4 regions of the Pseudomonas sp. Seg1 genome follow, and region 3 is predicted to be linked to each of the others. Evidence: predicted binding sites of a transcription regulator. Region 3 holds the regulator's gene; each other region holds the start of a gene.
The links. Region 3 encodes FliA, which starts transcription of late flagellar genes. Its sites were predicted from a motif close to CTAAAGTTTNNNNNNNNNNNGCCGNTAA; they were not measured.
Positions count from the first base shown of each region.

Region 1 (6,071 bases), 2.1 Mb from region 3:
GGCGGTGACCGCCAGGTTGGAAACCACTTCTCGCTGCTCACTGTTGGCCAGCGCAATGCTCTGCAAATTGCTGCTCAGCAACGTCGCGGTACTGCTCTGCTCCTGAGTCGCCGTGGTGATTGCGGCAAACTGCTGCCCCGCCGAACGGCTCTGTTCATCAATGCGCGCCAGCGCCGACGCGACATTGGCGTTACGCGACAGGCCTTCCTGCATCAGCAGATTGCCCTGCTCCATGGTGCTGATCGCGTTGCCGGTTTCCTGCTGGATACTGTGAATCATGCCGGAGATTTCATCGGTCGCCTGACGGGTGCGCGATGCCAGATTACGCACTTCATCCGCCACTACCGCAAAGCCGCGACCTTGCTCACCGGCACGGGCCGCTTCGATCGCGGCGTTGAGCGCGAGCAGATTGGTTTGTTCGGCGATCGAGGTGATCACGCTGACGATGCCGCCGATTTCCTGGGAACGCTGACCCAATGTGTTGATCACGGTGGCGGTGGTGTTCAGCGCGCCGGCGATTTGCTCCAGAGAGGAAGACGCCTCGTCCATCGAGGTACGACCGATCTGCGTCTGCTGAGCGTTTTCCTGCGCCAGGCGCTGGGTGGCGCCCATGTTGTCGGCAATGTTCAGCGAGGTAGCACTGAACTCTTCCACCGCGCCGGCCATGCTGGTGATTTCACCGGACTGTTGCTCCATGCCTTCGTAGGCGCCGCCGGACAAACCGGACAGTGCCTGCGCACGGCTGTTGACCTCTTCCGAAGAGCGACGAATGTGCTCGACCATGGTCGACAGTGCCTGGCTCATTTGGTTGAACGCGCGGGACAGCTGACCGATCTCATCATTGCTCGACACGTTCAGACGCACGCTCAGATCACCGGCGCCCAAAGCTTCGGCCTGCCGTACCAGATCGCTCAACGGCGCGAGTTTGCTGCGCAGCAGCCACACCACCGAACCCACCGCCAACAGCATCGCCAACAGACTGCCGATCGCCAATTGCGTACCGACACTCCAGGTCACCGCGCGAATCTCGGCTTTCGGCATGCTCGCCACTACCGACCACGGGCCGCCGTCAAATGGTACGGCGATGCTGTAGAAGTCTTCCGAGGTATCGCTCCAGAACTCACCCTTGCCCGGTTTCGCAGCCAAGCCCTTGATCACCGGTACGGCTTGTTCCGGGGCCTGCACACCCGCCGGCGCCACCAGCCATTTATTCTGCTCATCGAGCAACGCCAGCGATCCGCTCTGGCCGATGCGGAAACGCTTGAGATTGTCGAACTGAATGTTCTGCGCGTCGGTGTAGTCGAAACCGACGAACAGCACCGCAATCACCTTGCCGCTGCCATCGCGCACCGGGGTGTATTGAGTCATGTAGGAGCGATCGAACAACAAGGCGCGGCCGACATAACCCTGCCCCGCCATCAACTTCGCGTAAGCCGGGTGCGCGTGATCGAGCAAGGTGCCGATAGCGCGAGTGCCATCCTGTTTGGTCAGCGAGGTGCTGACCCGCACGAAGTCTTCGCCGCTACGCACGAACAGCGTGGCGACGCCGGCCGTCATCTGCTTGAACTCGTCAACTTCCTTGAAGTTGTTGTTCAGCACTTCGCCGCCCAGGTGCAGGCCCGGGGTCTGGGTGCCGGCAACGGTCACCGGCTCACTCGGGTGAATGCTCAGACCTGCGCTGAAGCGCTTCTCGAACAACCCGCTCAGACGCTGGGTGCTTTCACGCAGCGTGCCGTGAAAGGTGCTCAGTTGGTCGGCCAGCAGCCGCGCCTCACTGGCCAGGTGCTCTTCACGGGTGGCGAGGTTGGCGGTATCCAGCGAACGCAGGGCGAACACCGTACTGCCGCTGATGACAATCGCCAGTATCACGGCGAGCGCGAGGCCCAGCTGCGAGGCGATCCGAGCGCGAGGTTGAGACATGGACAGCTCCTGGCCGAACTTGCCGATCCTCCTTGATCGCAGCTCGGATAATTTTCTAATGGGGGTGAATCGTGGAGACCGGCACGACGGTTCCACATGCACGTATTCGGCGGTAGAACCGAATACTTGAGCGATCAGCAGGGTTATGGCACAAGGCCGGCATTGTGGCGGCTCTAACGTTTCAGCTCAAGCGTGTTACAGCCGGCAGCGCCATGGCGCGGACTTCGCCTTGCAGGAAGTCGCTGAGGCGGCGCAAACGTTCACCTCCCGGACGGGTTTTTGGCCACACGAGGTAATAATTCAGGCCGCTGGCGACGGCGGTCGGCCACGGCAGACTCAAGCGCCCCTGCGCCACATCCTCGGCGACCATCAGCAAATCGCCCATTGACACGCCGTACCCACGAGCCGCCGCGATCATGCCCAACTCCAGGGTATCGAACACCTGCCCGCCCTTGAGCGAGACCTGATCAGACAGCCCCATGTGCTCCAGCCAACTGCGCCAGTCGCGGCGATCCGGTGTCGGGTGCAGCAACTCGGCGCTGGCCAGTCGCGCCACGTCCCAGGGCTGATCGTTCAGCAGGTTCGGCGCACCGACCGGAATCAGCTCCTCGGGAAACAGCAGGCTGGCCTCCCAGTCTGGCGGGAAATGTCCGTCGCTCAGAAGCACCGCACAATCGAACGGCTCATTGTTGAAGTCCACCGAATCCACATCCATCCACGCGCTGGTCAATTGCACTTCGTTGCCCGGCTGCAAATGACGGAAGCGACTGAGCCGCGCCAGCAACCAGCGCATGGTCAGGGTCGACGGCGCTTTCATGCGCAGGATGTCGTCCTCGGCACGCAAGGTATTGCAAGCGCGCTCCAAAGCGGTGAACCCGTCACGGATGCCCGGCAACAGCATCCGCGCCGATTCGGTCAGTTGCAGATTGCGCCCGCTGCGGTGAAACAGCCGGCAGGCGAAATGTTCCTCAAGCGTACGAATATGCCGACTGACCGCACTTTGAGTGATCGACAACTCTTCGGCGGCGCGGGTGAACGAGCTATGCCGCGCCGCCGCTTCAAATGCGCGCAGGGCATACAACGGAGGAAGTCGACGGGACATGCACAAAGCTCCTGTTTACGGGATACGGCCAATCTGTCGGCATCTTCTCAGGATGAGTTTTAATCATGCAACCCATCCTTTTTATCCCTTTGTGCAATCCCCTCCAAGCGCCGAGAATCGACGGTCCCTTGTTCCCTCTATTGATGAGTGGTGATGACCATGCAGCATCCTGTGCGTACCGAACTCTGGGCCATCCTGCGGCTATCGGGGCCGTTGATCGCTTCACAGTTGGCGCACATGTTGATGGTGCTGACCGACACCCTGATGATGGCGCGCATCAGCCCCGAAGCCCTGGCCGGCGGCGGGCTGGGCGCGGCGAGCTATTCGTTCGTGTCGATCTTCTGCATCGGCGTGATCGCTGCGGTCGGCACCCTGGTGGCGATCCGTCAGGGCGCCGGCGACATCATTGGCGCGGCACGCCTGACTCAGGCCGGATTGTGGCTGGCGTGGCTGATGGCGCTGGGTGCCGGGTTGCTGCTGTGGAATCTGAAACCGCTGTTACTGCTGTTCGGCCAGACCGAAACCAACGTCACCGCAGCCGGACAATTCCTGATCGCCCTGCCCTTCGCCCTGCCGGGCTATTTGAGCTTCATGGCCCTGCGCGGCTTCACCAGTGCAATTGGCCGGGCGACCCCGGTGATGGTCATCAGCCTTGGCGGCACGGTGGCCAATTTCCTGCTCAATTACGCATTGATCACCGGTATGTTCGGCCTGCCGAAACTGGGCCTGATGGGCATCGGTCTGGTCACGGCGATTGTCGCCAACTGCATGGCGCTCGCGCTGGCCTGGCATATCCGTCGGCATCCGGCCTACGACGCTTATCCATTGCGTACCGGCCTGTCGCGGCCAAATCGCCAATACTTGAAAGAGTTGTGGCGCCTCGGCCTGCCGATTGGAGGCACCTACGCAGTGGAGGTCGGTTTGTTCGCCTTCGCGGCGCTGTGCATGGGCACCATGGGCAGTACGCAAATGGGTGCGCACCAGATTGCCCTGCAGATCGTTTCGGTAGCGTTCATGGTGCCAGCGGGCATGTCGTACGCGATCACCATGCGCATCGGCCAGCATTACGGCGCCGGACAATTGAACGTTGCGCGGATGTCCGGGCGGGTCGGGATCGTCTTCGGTGCGGTGGTGATGCTGGGTTTTGCCATGGTGTTCTGGCTGCTGCCGAATCAATTGGTCGGGTTGTTCCTTGATCACAATGATCCGGCGTTTGCTGAAGTGATTCGCCTGGCAGTGAGCCTGCTGGCGGTGGCGGCGTGGTTCGAGTTGTTCGACGGCACGCAGACGATTGCCATGGGCTGCATCCGTGGGCTCAAGGATGCCAAGACCACGTTCTTGGTCGGGCTCGGTTGCTATTGGCTGATCGGTGCGCCGGCGGCGTGGTGGATGGCGTTCCACCTGAACTGGGGGCCGACGGGGGTGTGGTGGGGCCTGGCGCTGGGCCTGGCGTGTGCGGCGGTGAGTTTGACGCTGGCGTTTGAGTGGAAGATGAAGCGGATGATTCGGCGTGAACCTGCATCCTCAAGTCACTACACGGTCGCGCAGCCTGACTGAGATCCCTTGTAGGAGTGAGCCTTTGTGGCGAGGGGATTTATCCCCGATGGGTGGCGAAGCCGCCCCAACACCGGTAGCTGGGGTTTATAAGATGTTCCCAGTGCCAAGGTTTTGCGACTGCTTCGCAGCCGATCGGGGATAAATCCCCTCGCCACAATGTTGTTCCAAATTGAGTTATGGAGTTAGCTCACGACTTCCAGTGCTGGGTGCTGACTCGATCCGAAGGTCAGGTACGCCACTAGCTCCGCCAACGGCAGCGGCTTGCTGATCAGATACCCCTGCACCTGATCGCAACCAAACCCGCGCAGCAATTCGAGCTGCTCCGGCGTTTCCACCCCTTCCGCCACCACCTCCAGATGCAGGTTGTGCGCAAGATTGATCATCGCGTGCACCAGTTTGCGGTTTTCTTCGCGCTGTTCCATGCCGCCGACGAAGCTCTTGTCGATCTTCAGCAGAGTGATCGGCAGGCTGTTGAGGTGCACGAACGATGAGAATCCGGTGCCGAAGTCATCCAGCGAAAAGCGCACGCCAAGACGGCCGAGGGCGTCCATGGTCTGTTTGACCAGATCGCTGCGGCGCATCACCGCGGTCTCGGTCAGTTCGAACTCCAGCCACTGCGCCTCGACACCGCGCTCGGCAATCAGACGGCTGAGGGTCGGCAGCAACTGGCTGTCCTGAAACTGACGGAAGGACAGGTTGATCGCCATGTGCAGCGCCGGTAAACCGTGCTCGCGCAGGGCCTGCATGTCGCGCAGCGCACGGGAAATCACCCAGTAGCCCAGCGGCACAATCAAGCCACTCTGCTCGGCCAGCGGCACGAATTCGCTTGGCGGCAGCAAGCCACGCTCACTGTGACGCCAGCGCACCAAGGCTTCGAGGCCGACGATCTGGCCGTCTTCGAGATTCAGCCGTGGCTGGTAATGCAGCTCCAGCTCATCGCGACGCAAGGCCCGGCGCAGCTCGCTTTCGAGGTCGGCCATGCTCCGTGCGTTGCGATTGATGCGTTCGTTGAAGATATGGAAGGTGCAGCCCTGGGTGCTCTTGGCCTGCTGCATGGCGATGTGCGCGTGCCACATCAGCGGGTCGGCGCCACCCTGTGCGCGGGCATGGGCAATACCAAGGCTCGAGCCGATCAACAGGCTTTCGCCGTCGACCCAATAAGGTTCGGCCAAGGCTTCGGTGATGCGTTCGGCCATCCACTCGGCGCGTTGCGGTGCGCGGCGGGTATCGATCAGCAGGGCAAATTCGTCGCTGCCCAGCCGCGCCAGTTGATCACCGGCCTCCAGCTGGCTTTTCAGCCGCGAGACGACTTGCAGAATCAAGCGGTCGCCGGCCTGATGGCCGAGGGCGTCGTTGGCGTGACGGAAATTATCGAGGTCTAGATGCCCGAGCGCCAGGCCACGACCGTCGCCTTCGGCAAGGCGTGCGGTGAGCAAGGTCTGGAAGCCCTGACGGTTGGCGATACCGGTCAGCGGGTCCTGTTCGGCAAGAC
Region 1 covers NZ_AP021903.1:6,345,647-6,351,717, forward strand. The annotation lists gene KI231_RS28635 (methyl-accepting chemotaxis protein) at 1-1,920, opposite strand, end outside; gene KI231_RS28640 (LysR substrate-binding domain-containing protein) at 2,102-3,022, opposite strand; gene KI231_RS28645 (NorM family multidrug efflux MATE transporter) at 3,182-4,579, shown strand; gene KI231_RS28650 (putative bifunctional diguanylate cyclase/phosphodiesterase) at 4,762-6,071, opposite strand, start outside.
Region 1: the regulator FliA is predicted to act here: its motif matches at 2,024-2,051, upstream of KI231_RS28635 (methyl-accepting chemotaxis protein).

Region 2 (6,071 bases), 3.1 Mb from region 3:
CTGCGCCCAGTCGACACCGCTGGTGCCGTCGCGTCCGTGCATCAAGGCATTGGCCACGCCGACGCCGATGATCGAGCCGATCAAGGTGTGCGAAGACGAGGCCGGCAAGCCCAGCCACCAGGTGCCGAGGTTCCACAGAATCGCGGCGATCAGCAGGGCGAAAATCATTGCGAAACCGGCCGACGAACCCACCTGCAGAATCAACTCCACCGGCAGCAAAGCGATAATGCCGAACGCCACCGCGCCGCTTGAGAGCAGCACCCCGAGAAAGTTGAAGAACCCCGACCAGACCACGGCCACATTCGGCGGCAACGAGTGGGTGTAAATCACCGTGGCGACGGCGTTGGCGGTGTCGTGGAAACCGTTGACGAACTCGAAGCCCAGCGCAATCAACAGCGCCACGCCGAGCAGCAGGAATGGCGTCCAGGTGGTGACCACCGTGCCGAGTTCGTGCATGTCGTGCATCAGGCTGTAGGCGGTGAACAGCATCCCCATCGCCAGCACGGCGAAAAAGATCACGTAGGTAAACGGGCCGGTTTTCTTGTCCAGAGCCGGCCTGCCGCTGGGGGCGGACGCCTGGCGGGTGGTCAGGGAGGGAGTAGCCATGAGCGGACAATCCTGAGCGAGGGAAGGAATGTCGCCCATGATCGTTGCTAAATATTACAGAGAGACTGCGTCAGGTCAGTGTTTGGATGAATAGCCCTGCCGTCGGTCTACTGCTCGTTCCCACGCTCTGCGTGGGAACGCCGCCCGGGACGCTCCGCGTCCCTGTGACGCAGAGCGTCACTTGATGCATTCCCACGCAGAGCGTGGGAACGAGCGTGTGGAGACGTCAGTAATCGCCGCGTTTACGAAACGCCCAACGCCCGGCAATCACCGTAAACGTCGCCACCAGCGCCACCAATATCCAGAACCCCTCCGGATCCTGCGACAACGGCACGCCGCCGACATTCATCCCGAAAAAAACCGGCAATGATGTTGATCGGCAGCGCCAGCACCGTCACCACGGTCAGGGTGAACAGCGTGCGGTTGCTCTGTTCGTTGAGGTTGGCGGCGATCTCTTCCTGGAGCAGTTTGATCCGCTCGCCGAGCGCGGTGAGGTCGTTGATGATCAGTGCGAACTCCTCGGTGGATTTGCGCAGCTCCTTGACGTCCTCCTTCTGCAACCACGGCGGCGGACGATTGAGCAGGCGCAGTAAGGAACCCGGCTCCAGCGCCAGCAGCCGCTGCAAGCGCACCAGCACCCGGCGGTTGGCGCCGAGTTCGGCGCGGTTGGTCGACAGCCGCGAGGAGAGCAATTCATCCTCGACCTGATCGACGCTCAGGCTGGTCTTGCGCACGATCTGCGTCAGCACTTCGCCCTGATCGCGCAGCAAGTGCACGAGCAGTTCCGACGGCGAACGAAAGCGCTCGCCGGCCTTCACCGACGAGCGCAGTTTGTCCACCGAGTGCAACGGTTGCAGGCGCGCGCTGACAATCAACTTGCTGCGCACGCAGACCCACAGCGTCGAGACGTCCGAGGAAACCATACTGCTGAGGTTGAACACCACGTCGTTGACCACCGCCAGCAACGCCGAATCGACATGCTCGATGCGCGTCGAACGCGAGCCTTCGTGCAGCGCCTCGAAAAATTCTTCGGGCAGTTGCAGATGACTTTTCATCCAGCGCTCACAGGCAGCGTGCGCCAGGTTCAGGTGCAGCCAGAGGAATTCACCGCTGTCGCTGTCGTCCTGCAAACAACGCAGAGCCGTCGCCGAATCGACTTCGCGGCCACGCTCACCGGGCAGGAAACGGAAACCGTAGAGCAAGCCAAACAGGTCAGGATCGCGATGGCTGGTATCGAGGCTGTGGTTCATGAAGGCTCGCTGCGAAGAGGGCGCGTCGATCGCGGGAATGGCAGGTTCACTGAGCCGGATCATCGCAAGCGCACATGACACTTGTGTGACTGAAAAATGACGTCAGATCAATGTCTTACCGGCGGTCGGATTTTCTTCAAGAAGCGCTCTGGCACGCCGATCACGCTTAGGTTACGTTGCGCGCGCTTGGCCATCAGCCAAGGCTCGCCGACATGGATGTCCGGCAAAATCCCACGCCTCACCGGGCGTGCCTCATCCCTGTCCTGAGTATCTTGCGATGCTGCAAAAATCCCTGAGAGCGCAAATTCTCGCCCTGCTGAGCGGCAGCCTGCTGGCGATGCTGTTGATCGCGCTGGCCTGTTTCCATTTCCTGTCCAACGGCGTGCAGAGCTACAGTCAGTTGATCGCTGGCCCGTTGCACACCTCGCAACTTATCGACGAGGCCAACCTGCAATTCAAGGTGCAGGTACAGGAATGGAAAAACGTGCTGCTGCGCGGCAAGCAACCGGCAGACCTGGCCAAGTATTGGGGCCAGTTCGAGGATCGTCAGCGCGATGTGCAGAACATCCTTGGTGAACTGGCCAGCCAGAAGGGCATCGAGCCGAGCCTGAAAAACCGCATCGAGCGTTTGCGCGAAGAGCATCGCCAGCTAGGCAGCGCCTACCAGAAGGGCCGCGATGCCTACGTCGCTGCCGGTGGCGATCCAACGGCGGGCGACACCGCCGTCAAAGGCGTCGACCGTGCGGCCAGCGATCAGATGAGCGAACTGGTCAGCGAACTGCGCAAACAGGGCACCGAACAGTCGGTGCAGATCAGTGCCGAGGCCGATCGCACCGTATGGCTCGGGCTGTTGGTAATGCTTGCTTCGGGCCTGCTGATTGGCCTGCTGAGCCTGTGGCTGGTCAACCGTAATCTGGTTGAGCCGATCCGCAAACTGATTGACTACGTCACTCAACTGAGCCGCGGCAAACTCGCCGAACGCGTGGTCAGCGACCGTCAGGATGAACTCGGCAACCTCGCCGCAGCCGCCAACACCCTGCGCGATTTCCTCGCCGACACCTTCGCCCGTTTGCAGCGCAGCGCCAGTGATCTGGACAGCGCCAGCGGCGAGTTGAATGCGATCGCCACGACCATGGCCGGCGGCACCAACGAGCAGTTCAACCGCACCGATCAAGTGGCCACGGCGATGAACGAAATGTCTGCCACCGCTCAGGAAGTGGCGCGTCACGCCGCCGATGCAGCGCGGGCCGCCGACGATGCCGACCAGTCCGCCCAGCAGGGTGAAAAGGTCATGCAGAGCACCATCCACAGCATCACCCAGATGCGCGGCGAAATCGCCAACACCGCCACGGTGATCCGTCGTCTGGAAGCGGACAGCGGGCGCATCGGCAAGGTGCTGGAAGTGATTCGCGGCATTGCCGAGCAGACCAATCTGCTGGCGCTCAACGCGGCGATTGAAGCGGCGCGGGCGGGTGAGGCCGGGCGTGGTTTTGCCGTGGTCGCTGACGAAGTGCGCAATCTGGCGCAGCGTACGGCAGAGTCGATCATCGAGATCAATCAGATCATCCAGAGCGTGCAGACCGGCGCGGTGGACGCGGCCCAAGCCATCGACAGCGGCCAGACCCGCAGCGACGAAAGTGTCGAGCAAGTGACTCAGGCGGGCGCGATGCTTGAGCGCATCACCCATGCCGTGGAGGCGATTCGCGACATGAACCGCCAGATCGCGACGGCGGCAGAAGAACAGACGTCGGTGGCCGAAGATATTTCTCGCAACCTGACCGAAATCACCTCGATCGCCAGCACCAACCTCGACAATGTCCAGCGCACCGAAAGCGCCAGCCAGAACCTGCATGGTCTGTCCGGGCAACTGAACGAAGTCACCGCGCGCTTGAGCGCCTGACGCGATTGAATGTGTACCGGTTCGGATACCGAGTCGGTACACAGTCGATCTCAAGTTGAGCTGACCACCGACGATGACCGGTTATTCATAACCGGCATTGGAGCCTTCCCATGGTCAGCATCACCTCCGTTTCGATCACTCAACCCGTCGCTACCTCGGCCAGCAAAGCCGCAGTCAGCGACACCAGTGAAGAAAACTCCACCAGCGCAGTCGCCAGCACTGGCGCCGCCAGCGATGCACCGAAAGCGGCGGGCGGCGCAGCGCCTTCTGGCGATAGCAGTTCCAGCAGCAGCGATGAATCGGACACGGTGAAAGAACTGCGCAAGCAGATTGCCGAACTGCAGAAGCAATTGCAGGAACAGCAGCAAGCGTTGCAAGCGTTGCAAGCGGCGCAGGCGAAGCAGGAAAGCGCGGATGCCAAGGCGACTGAAGTGGCGGCGGCTCAGGCGCAAATCACTGCCACTTCCGCCTCCCTGTCCACCGCAACAGCCTCATTGTTGCAGGCGTTGCAGGATACCGATTCAAGCACCTCGGGTTCGCTGGTCAGCACTTCGGCGTAAACCCTGCAGGAGCTGCGGCACGCTCGTTTCACTCGACAGCTCCTACAGAATCTGGATCGGCCATAAATCCTACGGCAGGCAGAAAAACCTGTAGGAGTGAGCCTGCTCGCGATGACGGTGGGTCAGCAACGGTGATGTCGACTGATCCACCGCCATCGCGAGCAGGCTCACTCCTACAAGGGATTTGTGCGGGCATGAAAAAGCCGCACGATCGATGGATCGTGCGGCTTTGGATGGGCGTTGAATCAGGTGTCTTGCTTGTTGCTCAGCACCTTGCCGGTGGTGGCGTCGAAGTCGACGTCGAACTCTTTGCCATCAGCGGTTTTCAATTCAACTTCGTACTCATACCCGTTGAAGTGGTTATCCAGATCGGTGTCGGTGATGGTCGCACCCGGATGCAGTTTCAGTGCTTCGGCGTTCATCGACTCCAGCGACTTGATCTTGCCGGACTTGACCAACTCAGGGATCTGATCGACGCGGACGTCAGCCTGGGCCAGGCCAGCGGTGAGGGTCAGGGCAGCGGCGGTAAACAGGGCAGTCAAAGTTTTCATCGGTTCAATCCTTTAGTGTTTGTCTGAGCGGGTGTGCTGTTTCAGTGAGTTCAGATTAACCAGCGCAACTTAACTCACCCTTAAAACCGCCCGTTCGATTGCGTCGTTTGTTCAATTACCCCGCGCCGGGAGATTTCATGCTGTGCCTTCGATCAATGGAGGTGCACATGAAGCGTTTGATGGCCGGGTTGTACGCGCCGTTGTTCTGGGGCGGCTTTATCGGACTGGGTGTGTGGCTGGCAGAGGTCTCGACACTGTGGTTGTTGCCGCTGTTTATTGCCGCGCTGGCGGTGTCGTTCATCGCCGAGTGGGCGCTGCCTTACGAGGTGTACTGGAATCGTGCGGCCGGTGATCGTCGGCGCGACATCCTCCATGCGCTGGTCAACGAAGCGTTGAGTGCCTTGGGGTTGCTTGCACTACCGGGACTGGTCGTCGTGCTGGCGATTGACGGTGTGTGGCCAAGAGGCTGGCCGTTGTGGTTGCAACTGGGGCTGGCGATTGTCATTGCCGATGCCGGTATCAGCCTGATGCATTACGCCAGTCATCGCGTGTCGTGGCTGTGGCGATTACATGCCGTGCATCACAGTGTTGAACGTTTATACGGCTTCAACGGTTTGATGAAGCATCCGTTGCATCAACTGCTCGAAGCCTCGGCGGGGCTGTTGCCGTTGCTGGTGCTGGGCATTCCGTTGCAGGTCGCAACGCTCTTGGCATTCGCCATTGCGATCCAACTGTTGTTGCAACATTCGAATGTCGATATGCGCCTCGGCTTTCTGCGCTGGATCTTCGCCTGGGCACCACTGCATCGTTTCCATCACATGAAGTACGGGCGAGCCGGCGACGTTAATTTCGGGCTGTTCTTCACCGTGTGGGACTGGCTGCTGGGCACCGGTTTCTACACCGAGGATTACCGCATCGGCCAAGGCGATCTGGGGATTGGCAGCCGCCCGGATTTCCCTCGCGACTATGTGGCGCAATTGCTCGATCCGTTTGAAACGGTGACGTCGAGTCGCGAACCGCAAGTGCCCGATGCGCTGCGCCGCTGACTCAGTCGAGCAGTGTCAGGTCGATGTGTTGCAAGGCCTGGCGCGCGGTGACGCCGAAGAGTTTTTTCAGGCTGCGCGAGAAGTGCGCCGAATCGGCGAAACCTGCGTTGTGTGCAGCGGATGTCACTGACTCGCCCGCCAGAATCGAGGCCATCGCC
Region 2 covers NZ_AP021903.1:4,967,068-4,973,138, reverse strand. The annotation lists gene KI231_RS22345 (inorganic phosphate transporter) at 1-606, opposite strand, end outside; partial or broken gene KI231_RS22340 (transporter) at 833-1,856, opposite strand; gene KI231_RS22335 (methyl-accepting chemotaxis protein) at 2,134-3,756, shown strand; gene KI231_RS22330 (hypothetical protein) at 3,867-4,316, shown strand; gene KI231_RS22325 (PepSY domain-containing protein) at 4,562-4,867, opposite strand; gene KI231_RS22320 (sterol desaturase family protein) at 5,035-5,913, shown strand; gene KI231_RS22315 (helix-turn-helix domain-containing protein) at 5,915-6,071, opposite strand, start outside.
Region 2: the regulator FliA is predicted to act here: its motif matches at 1,992-2,019, upstream of KI231_RS22335 (methyl-accepting chemotaxis protein).

Region 3 (6,071 bases):
CCGCTGAAAGAATTTCCGAGACGCGGCGGCGGAAAAAACCCGAATCGTCCACCACCAGGACTTTGACTGCCATAAACACTCCATTAGGCGCAGCGGGACGTTGTCGCCCCGCCGCCCCGGATTCAAATACGCCGTGCGGCGTAACGCTTGAGCATGCTTGGAACATCGAGAATCAGTGCAATGCGGCCGTCACCGGTGATGGTGGCGCCGGACATGCCCGGAGTCCCTTGCAGCATTTTGCCCAATGGCTTGATGACCACTTCTTCCTGGCCAACCAGTTGATCGACGACGAAGCCGATCCGCTGAGTGCCCACCGACAGGATCACCACATGGCCTTCGCGCTGTTCTTCATGAGCGGCGGAGCTGACCAGCCAGCGCTTGAGGTAGAACAAAGGCAAGGCCTTGTCCCGCACGATCACCACTTCCTGGCCGTCCACGACGTTGGTGGTCGACAGGTCGAGGTGGAAGATTTCGTTGACGTTGACCAACGGGAACGCAAACGCCTGATTGCCGAGCATGACCATCAGGGTCGGCATGATCGCGAGGGTCAGCGGCACCTTGATGACGATCTTCGAGCCCTGGCCCTTGGTCGAGTAGATATTGATCGAACCGTTGAGCTGGGAAATCTTGGTCTTCACAACGTCCATGCCGACACCACGGCCGGACACGTCGGAGATCTCGGTCTTGGTCGAGAAACCCGGGGCGAAAATCAGGTTGTAGCACTCGGTATCGCTCAGGCGATCGGCCGCGTCCTTGTCCATCACGCCGCGTTTTACCGCGATCGAACGCAGGACGTTCGGGTCCATGCCTTTGCCGTCATCGGAGATCGACAGCAGGATGTGGTCGCCTTCCTGTTCGGCGGCCAGCACCACGCGACCACCACGGGCCTTGCCCGACGCTTCGCGTTCTTCCGGCGACTCGATACCGTGGTCGACGGCGTTGCGCACCAAGTGGACCAGCGGGTCGGCCAGAGCCTCGACAAGGTTTTTGTCGAGGTCGGTTTCTTCACCCACCAGCTCCAGATTGATCTCTTTCTTCAGCTGACGCGCGAGGTCGCGAACCAGACGCGGGAAGCGCCCGAAGACCTTCTTGATCGGCTGCATCCGGGTCTTCATCACCGCGGTCTGCAAGTCAGCCGTGACCACGTCGAGGTTCGACACGGCCTTTTGCATGGCTTCGTCGCCGCTGTTGAGACCCAGGCGCACCAGGCGGTTACGCACCAGTACCAGCTCGCCGACCATGTTCATGATTTCGTCGAGACGTGCGGTGTCGACCCGCACGGTGGTCTCGGCTTCGCTCGCCGGTTTTTCCGGTGGCGGTGCAGCGGCAGCACGGGCCGGAGCCGGTGCAGCAGCGGCAGCCGGTTTTGGCGCTTCGGCTTTCGGTTCAGGCTTGGCGGCAGGCTTCGGCGCAGCAGCAGCGGCCGGTGCTTTCGCAGGCGGCGTGGCGACTGTCGAAGCGGAGCCGGCAGCAGCGGCGCCGACTTCAGTGAACTTGCCTTTACCGTGCAATTCGTCGAGCAGCGATTCGAATTCGTGATCGCTGATCAGATCGCTACCGGCAGCGGCGGCCGCCGGTGCGGCAGGCGCAGGGGCCGAGGCAATCGCCGACTCCAGCGCTTCGACGGCGAAGTTGCCTTTGCCGTGCAACTGATCGAGCAGTGCTTCGAATTCGTCGTCGGTGATGTCCGAGCTGTCGCCTGCTGCCGGCGCTGCAGGTTTGGCCGCCGCCGGCGCGACTGCGTCAGCTGCAAATTGACCTTTACCGTGCAACTGATCGAGCAGTGATTCGAACTCGGCGTCAGTGATTTCATCGCTGGCTGCCTCTTCGGCAGTTTGCGCAGGCGCAGCCGCCGCCGGGGCTTCGGCTTCGGCCTTGACGGCGTTCAGCGAGTCCAGCAGCTGTTCAAATTCGTTATCGGTGATGTCGCCCGAATCGCCTTCGACGACCAGTTCTTCGATCATCTCGGCCACTGGCGAAGCCGGGGCTTGATCCGCCGATTGCGGCTCGGCCAGACGCGCCAGCGCTGCCAGCAGTTCCGGCGTGGCGGCGGTGATCGGTGCACGCTCGCGGACTTCGCTGAACATGCTGTTCACCGCGTCCAGTGCTTCGAGGACAACGTCCATCAGTTCTGCATCAACGCGACGCTCACCCTTACGCAGGATGTCGAACACGTTTTCGGCGATGTGACAGCACTCCACCAGCTCGTTGAGCTGAAGGAAGCCGGCGCCCCCTTTTACAGTGTGGAAACCGCGAAAAATTGCGTTGAGCAAATCTGCGTCATCCGGACGGCTTTCCAGCTCGACCAGTTGCTCGGACAGTTGCTCAAGAATCTCGCCGGCCTCAACCAGGAAATCCTGAAGGATCTCTTCATCGGCGCCGAAGCTCATTAATGGGGTGCTCCTACAGGTCTAAAAACCCAAAAAACCTAAAATTCCAAAACTCTAGAATCCGAGGCTGGATAACAAATCGTCCACATCGTCCTGACCGGACACAACGTCTTCTCGTTTATCGGCATGAATCTGCGGACCTTCACCCTGCGAGAGATGTTTTTGTGGATCTTTTTCTGCAAGCATCGCTGCACGGTCATGTTCGATGCCCGCAAAGCGGTCGACCTGACTGGCCATGAGCACAAGTTTGAGCAAATTGCTTTCGACTTCGGTGACCAGTTGGGTCACACGCTTGATCACTTGACCGGTAAGGTCCTGGTAATCCTGAGCCAGCAGGATGTCGTTCAGATTGCTCGACACCGCACGGTTGTCCGTGCTGCTGCGTGACAGAAAACCGTCGACCCGGCGCGCCAGTTCGCGGAACTCTTCAGCTCCGACTTCACGACGCATGAAACGCCCCCAGTCGGTACTCAAGGCCTGGGCTTCTTCAGCCAGACCATTGACCACCGGCGTGGCGCTTTCCACCAGATCCATGGTGCGGTTGGCCGCGGCTTCTGTCAGCTTGACCACATAGCCCAGGCGTTCGGTGGCGTCGGTGATTTGCGACACTTCCTCAGCCTGCGGCATGTGCGGATCGATCTGGAAGTTGACGATCGCACTGTGCAGTTCACGTGTGAGCTTGCCGACTTCCTGATACAGGCCACGGTCACGGGTCTGATTGAGCTCATGGATCAGTTGCACAGCGTCGCCGAACCTGCCTTTTTCAAGGCTCTCGACCAGTTCGACCGCGTGTTTTTTCAGGGTCGACTCGAAATCGCCCTGTGAAGATTCGTTATGCTCCATAGCTCCCCCGCGCGTCATCAGCCGATGCGTTCGAAAATCTTCTCGATTTTGTCTTTCAACGCCTGAGCCGTGAAAGGTTTGACCACGTAGCCGTTCACACCGGCCTGAGCGGCCTCGATGATTTGCTCGCGCTTGGCTTCAGCGGTCACCATCAGCACGGGCAGATGCTTGAGTTTTTCATCGGCACGCACGTGGCGCAGCAGGTCGATACCGGTCATGCCCGGCATGTTCCAGTCTGTTACCAGAAAGTCGATGCTGCCGCTGTTGAGCACCGGAATGGCGGTAGTGCCATCGTCGGCCTCGACGGTGTTGGTGAACCCAAGATCGCGCAGCAGGTTCTTGATGATCCGCCGCATCGTTGAGAAGTCATCAACGATGAGGATTTTCATGTCTTTGTTCAATTCGACCTCCAAGCAGTCTTAAACGCGCCCAGCACCTGGGCGCGCCACTTCAATCAATCGGCGCAGCACTCGAAGACTGTCTGGAGCACAACAGAGCAAGACCGGTGCCGTTCATCACTGCACCAGCCTCGTTCGCAGTGTCCCCACACTGCCTTCAGCGCGCTCGCCACTCCCCCAAACGCCCCCGCAAACGGGCCGCGCACTGGCTGTGTAACTGGCTGACCCGCGATTCACTGACGCCAAGGACTTCACCGATCTCCTTGAGGTTCAGCTCTTCGTCGTAGTACAGCGCCAACACCAGTCGCTCACGCTCCGGCAAATTGGCAATCGCGTCCGCCAGCGCCGCCTGGAAGCGTTCATCTTCCAGATCGCGTGACGGCTCAAGATGAGCACTGGCGCCATCCTCGTGCAGCCCTTCGTGTTCGCCGTCCTGCAAGAGGTCGTCGAAACTGAACAAGCGACTGCCCAGGGTGTCATTCAAAATCCCGTAGTAATCGTCGAGACTCAATTGGAGTTCGGCCGCAACCTCGTGATCTTTAGCATCACGGCCGGTTTTAGCTTCAATTGCCCGAATTGCGTCGCTGACCATACGGGTGTTGCGGTGAACCGAGCGTGGCGCCCAGTCCCCTTTGCGCACTTCGTCGAGCATCGCGCCGCGGATTCGAATGCCCGCGTACGTTTCGAAACTGGCGCCTTTACTGGCGTCGTATTTGGTCGAGACTTCGAGCAGGCCAATCATCCCGGCCTGAATCAGATCCTCGACCTGCACACTCGCCGGCAATCGCGCCAGCAGGTGGTAGGCGATGCGTTTGACCAGTGGCGCGTAACGCTCGATCAACTCGTACTGCGCGTCACGTGCCGACTTCTTGTAGTAGTTCATACCGCTGGCGGTCATAACACAGGCCCTGCCGTTTGCTGCACGAGGCGCTCGACGAAAAACTCAAGGTGGCCGCGCGGGTTGGCAGGCAGTGGCCAGGTATCGACCTTCTGCGCGATCGCCTTGAACGCCAGCGCGCACTTGGAACGCGGGAAAGCTTCATAGACCGCTCGCTGCTTCTGCACTGCCTTGCGCACGCTTTCGTCGTAGGGCACGGCGCCGACGTATTGTAGGGCCACATCAAGGAAGCGATCCGTGACCTTGGTCAACTTGGCGAACAGGTTGCGACCTTCTTGCGGGCTCTGCGCCATGTTGGCGAGGACGCGGAAGCGGTTCATGCCGTAATCGCGGTTGAGCAGTTTGATCAGTGCGTAGGCATCAGTGATCGAGGTCGGCTCGTCGCAAACCACCAGCAACACTTCCTGGGCTGCGCGAACAAAACTGACTACCGAGTCACCAATACCCGCAGCGGTGTCGATCACCAGTACATCGAGATTGTCGCCGATGTCACTGAAGGCCTGAATCAGACCGGCATGTTGCGCCGGGCTCAGGTGAACCATGCTTTGGGTGCCGGACGCGGCCGGCACGATGCGGATCCCGCCGGGACCCTGCAACAGCACGTCGCGCAATTCGCAGCGGCCTTCGATCACGTCGGCCAGGGTACGTTTGGGCGTCAGGCCCAGCAGAACGTCGACGTTCGCCAGCCCCAGATCGGCGTCCAGCAGCATGACCCGACGGCCAAGCTCTGCCAGCGCCAGAGACAAGTTCACTGACACGTTAGTCTTGCCGACGCCACCTTTGCCGCCGGTCACCGCGATCACCTGTACGGGATGCATGCTGCCCATGTTATTTCTTTACCTTGTCTTGCATAGACGGAGGCCACATTACTGGCTGCGCGTTCACAACCGGAACAATGCATGGCAGACCATCGATGTAGGTACAAAAACTGTTCATGATTACCTCAGCCAACCTGCTTGGTCGGGCTGTGATAGATATCAGCGAACATGTCGGCCATGGCTTCTTCGCTGGGTTCTTCCTGCATTTGCACGCTGACGGCGCGGCTGACCAGTTGATGACGCCGCGGCAGATGCAGATCATCCGGAATCCGTGGGCCATCGGTCAGGTACGCGACCGGCAATTCATGACTGATCGCCAGGCTCAACACTTCGCCAAGGCTGGCCGTTTCATCCAGTTTAGTCAGGATGCAGCCGGCGAGCCCGCAACGCTTGTAACTGTGATAAGCGGCGGTTAGAACCTGTTTCTGGCTGGTGGTTGCCAGCACGAGATAATTTTTTGCACGGATGCCACGCCCGGCCAGGCTTTCGAGCTGCATGCGCAGGGCTGGGTCGCTGGCTTGCAGGCCGGCGGTATCGATCAGCACCACGCGTTTGCGTAGCAGTGGATCCAGCGCCTGCACCAGCGACTGGCCCGGATCGACGTGGGTCACCGGCACATTGAGGATGCGACCGAGGGTCTTCAGTTGTTCCTGAGCGCCGATACGGAAACTGTCCATGCTCACCAGCGCCACATTCTGCGCGCCGTACTTGAGCACATAACGGG
Region 3 covers NZ_AP021903.1:1,865,640-1,871,710, reverse strand. The annotation lists gene KI231_RS08330 (protein-glutamate methylesterase/protein-glutamine glutaminase) at 1-73, opposite strand, end outside; gene KI231_RS08325 (chemotaxis protein CheA) at 123-2,390, opposite strand; gene KI231_RS08320 (protein phosphatase CheZ) at 2,445-3,233, opposite strand; gene KI231_RS08315 (chemotaxis response regulator CheY) at 3,251-3,622, opposite strand; gene fliA (RNA polymerase sigma factor FliA) at 3,789-4,529, opposite strand; gene fleN (flagellar synthesis regulator FleN) at 4,526-5,356, opposite strand; gene flhF (flagellar biosynthesis GTPase FlhF) at 5,473-6,071, opposite strand, start outside.

Region 4 (6,071 bases), 3.3 Mb from region 3:
TCGTACCTCATGATACCGCCGCACAATGCGCGGACTCGTGCGAAATCCACAACGCGCCCGATCCGCCTACGCCCCCCCGTACGAGGTCAAACCTGACGGTCCAACACAATATTCAGTTGCCCGTTTGCGTCAGCAACCTGCACATCATTGATGCCCGTGACATCGATGCGTCGAGAGAACTCGCCACAATTGTGCAAAGAATCCGGCTCAACGACAGGAAAGCCACCCGCGTCATCGTGTTTCTTTCCAATCATGTGTCAGACGCTTCACTGACGAAGAGTGCGCTGCTACAGATCAAACACGCCAGAAAAGACTCAGGCACCACGCTGTGTATTGTTTACAACCTGTGCTCACAAGCGGTGACGCTGTTGGGACGGACTTGAAGGATGGGGTCGTTGTCGCGCAAGCGGACAGACCAGAGACATTGCTCGATGAGCGCCGAAAAAAAGAATCATGTAAAAAAGGGCGGCCCTGTCTCGAAGACAAGGCCGCCCTTTTATTGCGCGTCAGTCTGAAAAATCAGAACAGCTTGCGGCCCTTGTTGGCAGCAATGCGCATGCGCAGCGCGTTGAGCTTGATAAAGCCCGCCGCGTCGGCCTGGTTGTAAGCACCGCCGTCTTCTTCGAAGGTCGCGATGTTTGCGTCGAACAGCGAATCGTCGGACTTGCGGCCAGTGACGATCACGTTACCTTTGTACAGTTTCAGGCGAACCACACCGTTCACGTTGACCTGCGAAGCGTCGATCATCTGCTGCAGCATCAGACGCTCAGGGCTCCACCAGTAGCCGGTGTAGATCAGGCTGGCGTATTTCGGCATCAGCTCGTCTTTGAGGTGAGCGACTTCGCGGTCCAGGGTGATCGATTCGATGGCGCGGTGAGCGCGCAGCATGATGGTGCCGCCCGGGGTTTCGTAGCAGCCACGGGACTTCATGCCGACGTAACGGTTCTCGACGATGTCGAGACGGCCGATACCGTGAGCACCGCCGATCTTGTTCAGCGTCGCCAGTACGGTGGCCGGGGTCATTTCGACGCCGTCCAGCGCAACGATGTCACCGTTACGATAGGTCAGTTCCAGGTATTGCGGGGTGTCAGGCGCGTTCTCCGGGGAGACGGTCCAACGCCACATGTCTTCTTCGTGCTCGGTCCAGGTGTCTTCCAGCACGCCGCCTTCATAGGAGATGTGCAGCAAGTTGGCGTCCATCGAGTACGGGGACTTCTTCTTGCCATGACGCTCGATCGGGATCGCGTGCTTCTCGGCGTAGTCCATCAGCTTCTCGCGGGACAGCAGGTCCCACTCACGCCAAGGGGCAATTACTTTCACGCCTGGCTTGAGCGCGTAGGCGCCCAGTTCGAAACGCACCTGGTCGTTGCCCTTGCCGGTGGCGCCATGGGAAATGGCGTCAGCGCCGGTTTCGTTGGCGATTTCGATCAGACGTTTGGCGATCAGCGGACGTGCGATGGAGGTACCCAGCAGGTACTCGCCTTCGTAAACGGTGTTGGCGCGGAACATCGGGAATACGAAATCGCGCACGAATTCTTCGCGCAGGTCGTCGATGTAGATTTCTTTGACGCCCATGGCCTGAGCCTTGGCGCGGGCCGGCTCGACCTCTTCGCCTTGACCGAGATCAGCGGTGAAGGTCACCACTTCACAGTTATAAGTATCCTGCAGCCACTTGAGGATCACCGAAGTGTCCAGGCCGCCGGAATACGCCAGAACGACCTTGTTTACGTCCGCCATGCCATCACTCCACGGGGTTCTACGGAAAGCCGAGGAGTCTACCGCTCAAACGCGATAATTTACAGAGGCGCGACAGCTTAAGACGACAAAGCGACAGAATCTGTCGAGAGCGCGACGATGACCGGCGGGTCAGGAAGTCGCCGCAGTGTTGGCTGGAGTGCTCGCTTGTGGTGCCGGGGCCGTGACTGGAGCCACGCGCGCGAGTTTTACGTTAACCCGACGATTCTTCGCCCGATTGGCCGCATTGGTGTTCGGCACAATGGGATATTGCTCGCCATGGAAACGCACGGTGATCTGCGATTCCTGAATGCCGTTGGCCTTGAAGAAGTCGACCACCGCCAGCGCCCGACGGCGCGACAGTTCACGGTTGGTCAAGCGATTGCCGCTGTTGTCGGAATGCCCATCGAGCTCAATGTGATTGACCGTCGGATCAGCCTTCATGAATTCGAGCATCACTTGCAGCTTGGCCTTGGCGGCAGCGTCCAGGTCAACGCCCTCGCCGGGGAAGCCGATCTGCGACTGCTTGATCTGGTCGAAATTCTGCGGCAGCAATTTCGCCACACAGGTTTGATAGTCGTTAAACGCCTTACTGAATTTCACCGGCAACAAACGCACTTCCGACACGCGGCCATCGCCCGAAGCACGACGCACGACCGGGCTACGACCGTCCAGCAGACCGCTGATCAGGCCACCGGCCTGGGACTGCGAGCTGCTGAACAAGACATTGCCACTGCCGAGCCTGACGCTGCCCAGATTGATGTCACCGCGCCCCGGCTGCCAAGGCGCGGCGGCTGCCAGCAAAGTCGCCGAACCGCCGCCGAGCATGGCGTTGTAGGCATTCAGACGAAAGATCGCCTGTTCGCCAGCCTTGCGCACGAATTCACCCGAACCGAAATCGGTGATCGGCTGGCTCAGGCGGCACTCGAACTTGTCGCCGGCGACCGTCCACTCAATGTTCTCCAGGCGAGTCTGGTAGGTGAGCGCCATCGCGGGAAGGCTGGCAAACACACTGAGCAAGGCTAAATAACGCTGGCGCACGGGAGGCTCCATTGGCTTCTGAAACACAAAGACCGATTCACACTATGTTTACGGCATACCTACGGGATATCGGAAGCATCCCGCAAAACTTGATAGCGAGTGCCTGCAAGAGTCTTTTCCGGTAGCATTCGCCTCAGTTTGACCCGCCTGGAATCCCCTCATGTCCGACCGCCTGACCCTGCTGCGTCCCGACGACTGGCACATTCATCTTCGCGATGGTGCCGTGTTGACCAATACCGTTGCCGATGTTGCGCGCACCTTTGGCCGCGCCATCATCATGCCCAACCTGGTCCCGCCAGTGCGCAACGCCGCTGAAGCCGACGGCTATCGCCAGCGGATTCTCGCTGCCCGCCCGGCCGGCAGTCGCTTTGAGCCGCTGATGGTGCTGTACCTCACCGACCGCACCCAGCCCGAAGAAATTCGTGAAGCCAAGGCCAGCGGTTTCGTACACGCCGCCAAGCTGTACCCGGCCGGTGCGACCACCAACTCCGATTCCGGGGTGACCAGCATCGACAAGATTTTCCCGGCGCTGGAAGCCATGGCCGAAGTCGGCATGCCCCTGCTGATCCACGGCGAAGTGACCCGTGGCGATGTCGATGTCTTCGACCGCGAAAAGATCTTCATCGACGAGCACATGCGTCGTGTGGTCGAGCGTTTCCCGACCCTGAAAGTGGTGTTCGAACACATCACCACCGGCGATGCCGTGCAGTTCGTCAACGAGGCCTCGGCCAACGTCGGCGCGACCATCACCGCACATCACCTGCTCTATAACCGCAACCACATGCTGGTTGGCGGGATTCGGCCGCACTTCTATTGCCTGCCGATCCTCAAGCGCAATACGCATCAGGAAGCTCTGCTCGACGCCGCCACCAGCGGCAGCGCGAAGTTCTTCCTCGGTACCGACTCGGCGCCGCACGCCCAGCACGCCAAGGAAGCCGCCTGCGGCTGCGCCGGCTGCTACACCGCGTACGCCGCCATCGAGATGTACGCCGAAGCTTTCGAACAGCGTAATGCGCTGGACAAGCTCGAAGCGTTCGCCAGCCTCAACGGTCCGCGCTTCTATGGCCTGCCGGCGAATACCGATCGCATCACCCTGGTTCGTGAAGAATGGACCGCCCCAACCAGCCTGCCATTTGGCGAGCTGACCGTTATCCCGCTGCGCGCCGGTGAAAAACTGCGCTGGCGCCTGCTGGAGGAACACGCGTGAGTGAAGACCATTTCGACGACGAACTGGACGGTCAAAGTGGCGGTGGCGGTTCCCGTCACCCGATGGCAGCACGCTTTCGTGGCTACCTGCCGGTTGTCGTCGACGTAGAAACCGGTGGCTTCAATTCTGCCACCGATGCGTTACTGGAGATTGCCGCGACCACCATCGCCATGGATGAAAAGGGTTTTGTCTACCCGGATCACACCTACTTCTTCCGCGTTGAGCCGTTTGAAGGCGCCAACATCGAAGCGGCAGCGCTGGAGTTCACCGGGATCAAGCTCGATCATCCGCTGCGCATGGCCGTCAGCGAAGAGACGGCACTGACCGACATCTTCCGCGGCATTCGCAAGGCGCTGAAGGCCAACGGCTGCAAACGGGCGATTCTGGTCGGCCACAACAGCAGCTTCGATCTGGGCTTCCTGAACGCCGCCGTTGCGCGACTGGACATGAAGCGCAATCCGTTCCACCCGTTTTCCAGCTTCGACACCGCGACGCTGGCCGGTCTGGCGTACGGTCAAACCGTACTGGCAAAAGCCTGCCAGGCCGCCGACATCGATTTCGACGGCCGTGAGGCGCACTCCGCGCGTTACGACACCGAGAAAACCGCTGAGCTGTTCTGTGGCATCGTCAACCGCTGGAAACAGATGGGCGGCTGGGAAGACTTCGACGACTGATCCTCGTCGGGTAAATCCTGCACATGAAAAAACCGGCCACGTGGGCCGGTTTTTCGTTTAATGCTTATAGAGCTTAAATTCTCGATCAATCCACATGACGTAGAAAACCCGATGGTTTTTGTAGCCAACCATCGCTACACGCTCGAAAGCCCGAAACACCAACAATCTGACATCACCTGTTAAAAAATCAGGTATCCCGACTTTCAAGCTGTTTCTCTCAATCGTTTCACAGCCATATCGATGCCTATGCTCCTTGCGCAGTTCTCTCCAAGGCATTTTTCCCAGAATCCTCAGACGCTCAAGCATTTTCGAGCGTTCGACGGCCTCGCAATCTTGAATGCACCATCCATTCTGCAAATATTCAAATGAGAAAACCGGAGGTCGTGCTTCCGATGAATCCATTTCGATGGTGGACGTCCTTGCCGTTACTGCAGCCGCCGCATCGCGTTCCCTGCGTTTGAACCTGGCCATTTTTCAGTTCACCAAATGCTCTCGGAAATACTCCTGCATCTCACAGGCGGGAATTTCTCGGCTGAACTCCCCTTCCTTGAAGTTTCTACGCCAAGGGGCTTCTTCATGTGTCAGCTGACGTAGTTTCCACGCCGAGAATTGGCCATAAACGTCGAACACTTCGTTGAGCAAACTTTGTTGTTTGGCACTGAAGACATCTGGATTGAAATCACTTGGAGGAGGAATGGCACTCGATCCAAATTGGCTGAATCTTCGATACAGATCCGGAACCACTGGCCCGTGCATCCACGCTTCCAGCTTTTCAGGGAAGAGAGCCTCGCCATGGACGGCCAGACTGAATCCTTGAGCGTAATAAACCATTTTTTGAATTTTAAGATTGGAGATCTCCCCCTCATGCCCTTCCAGGCAGAGGAAATAATCCGCAACGTCCAGGCTACTCGGCATTTGAATCCCCTTCTGCATCATGCAATCCATTGCACCGTCCTTACTGAAGTGAGGCGACCTGTTATCGCTCGAGCACAACCCTATCCAACCACTGTTCAGTCATCCAGTATTTTTCTCGCGCATTTGAAACAAATGATGCCGATAGGCTGTTTCAAATAATTCTCCACATAAAAAAAACCGGCCACGTGGGCCGGTTTTTTTGTACCTCGACGTTGCGCCTTACAGGGCAGCAGCGTTCTCGGTCAGGTATGCAGCAACGCCTTCTGGCGAAGCGTTCATGCCTTTGTCGCCTTTTTTCCAGTTGGCAGGGCAGACTTCGCCGTGCTCTTCGTGGAATTGCAGAGCGTCGACCAGACGGATCAGCTCTTCCATGTTACGGCCCAGCGGCAGGTCGTTGATGATCTGCGAGCGGACAACACCCTTGTCGTCGATCAGGAATGCGCCACGGAAAGCCACGCCGCCTTCGGACTCAACGTCGTAGGCCTTGGCGATGTCGTGTT
Region 4 covers NZ_AP021903.1:5,205,499-5,211,569, forward strand. The annotation lists gene KI231_RS23355 (hypothetical protein) at 1-383, shown strand, start outside; gene KI231_RS23360 (argininosuccinate synthase) at 520-1,737, opposite strand; gene KI231_RS23365 (flagellar protein MotY) at 1,867-2,775, opposite strand; gene pyrC (dihydroorotase) at 2,936-3,982, shown strand; gene rnt (ribonuclease T) at 3,979-4,656, shown strand; gene KI231_RS23380 (hypothetical protein) at 4,714-5,127, opposite strand; gene KI231_RS23385 (Panacea domain-containing protein) at 5,131-5,601, opposite strand; gene KI231_RS23390 (peroxiredoxin) at 5,791-6,071, opposite strand, start outside.
Region 4: the regulator FliA is predicted to act here: its motif matches at 2,842-2,869, upstream of KI231_RS23365 (flagellar protein MotY).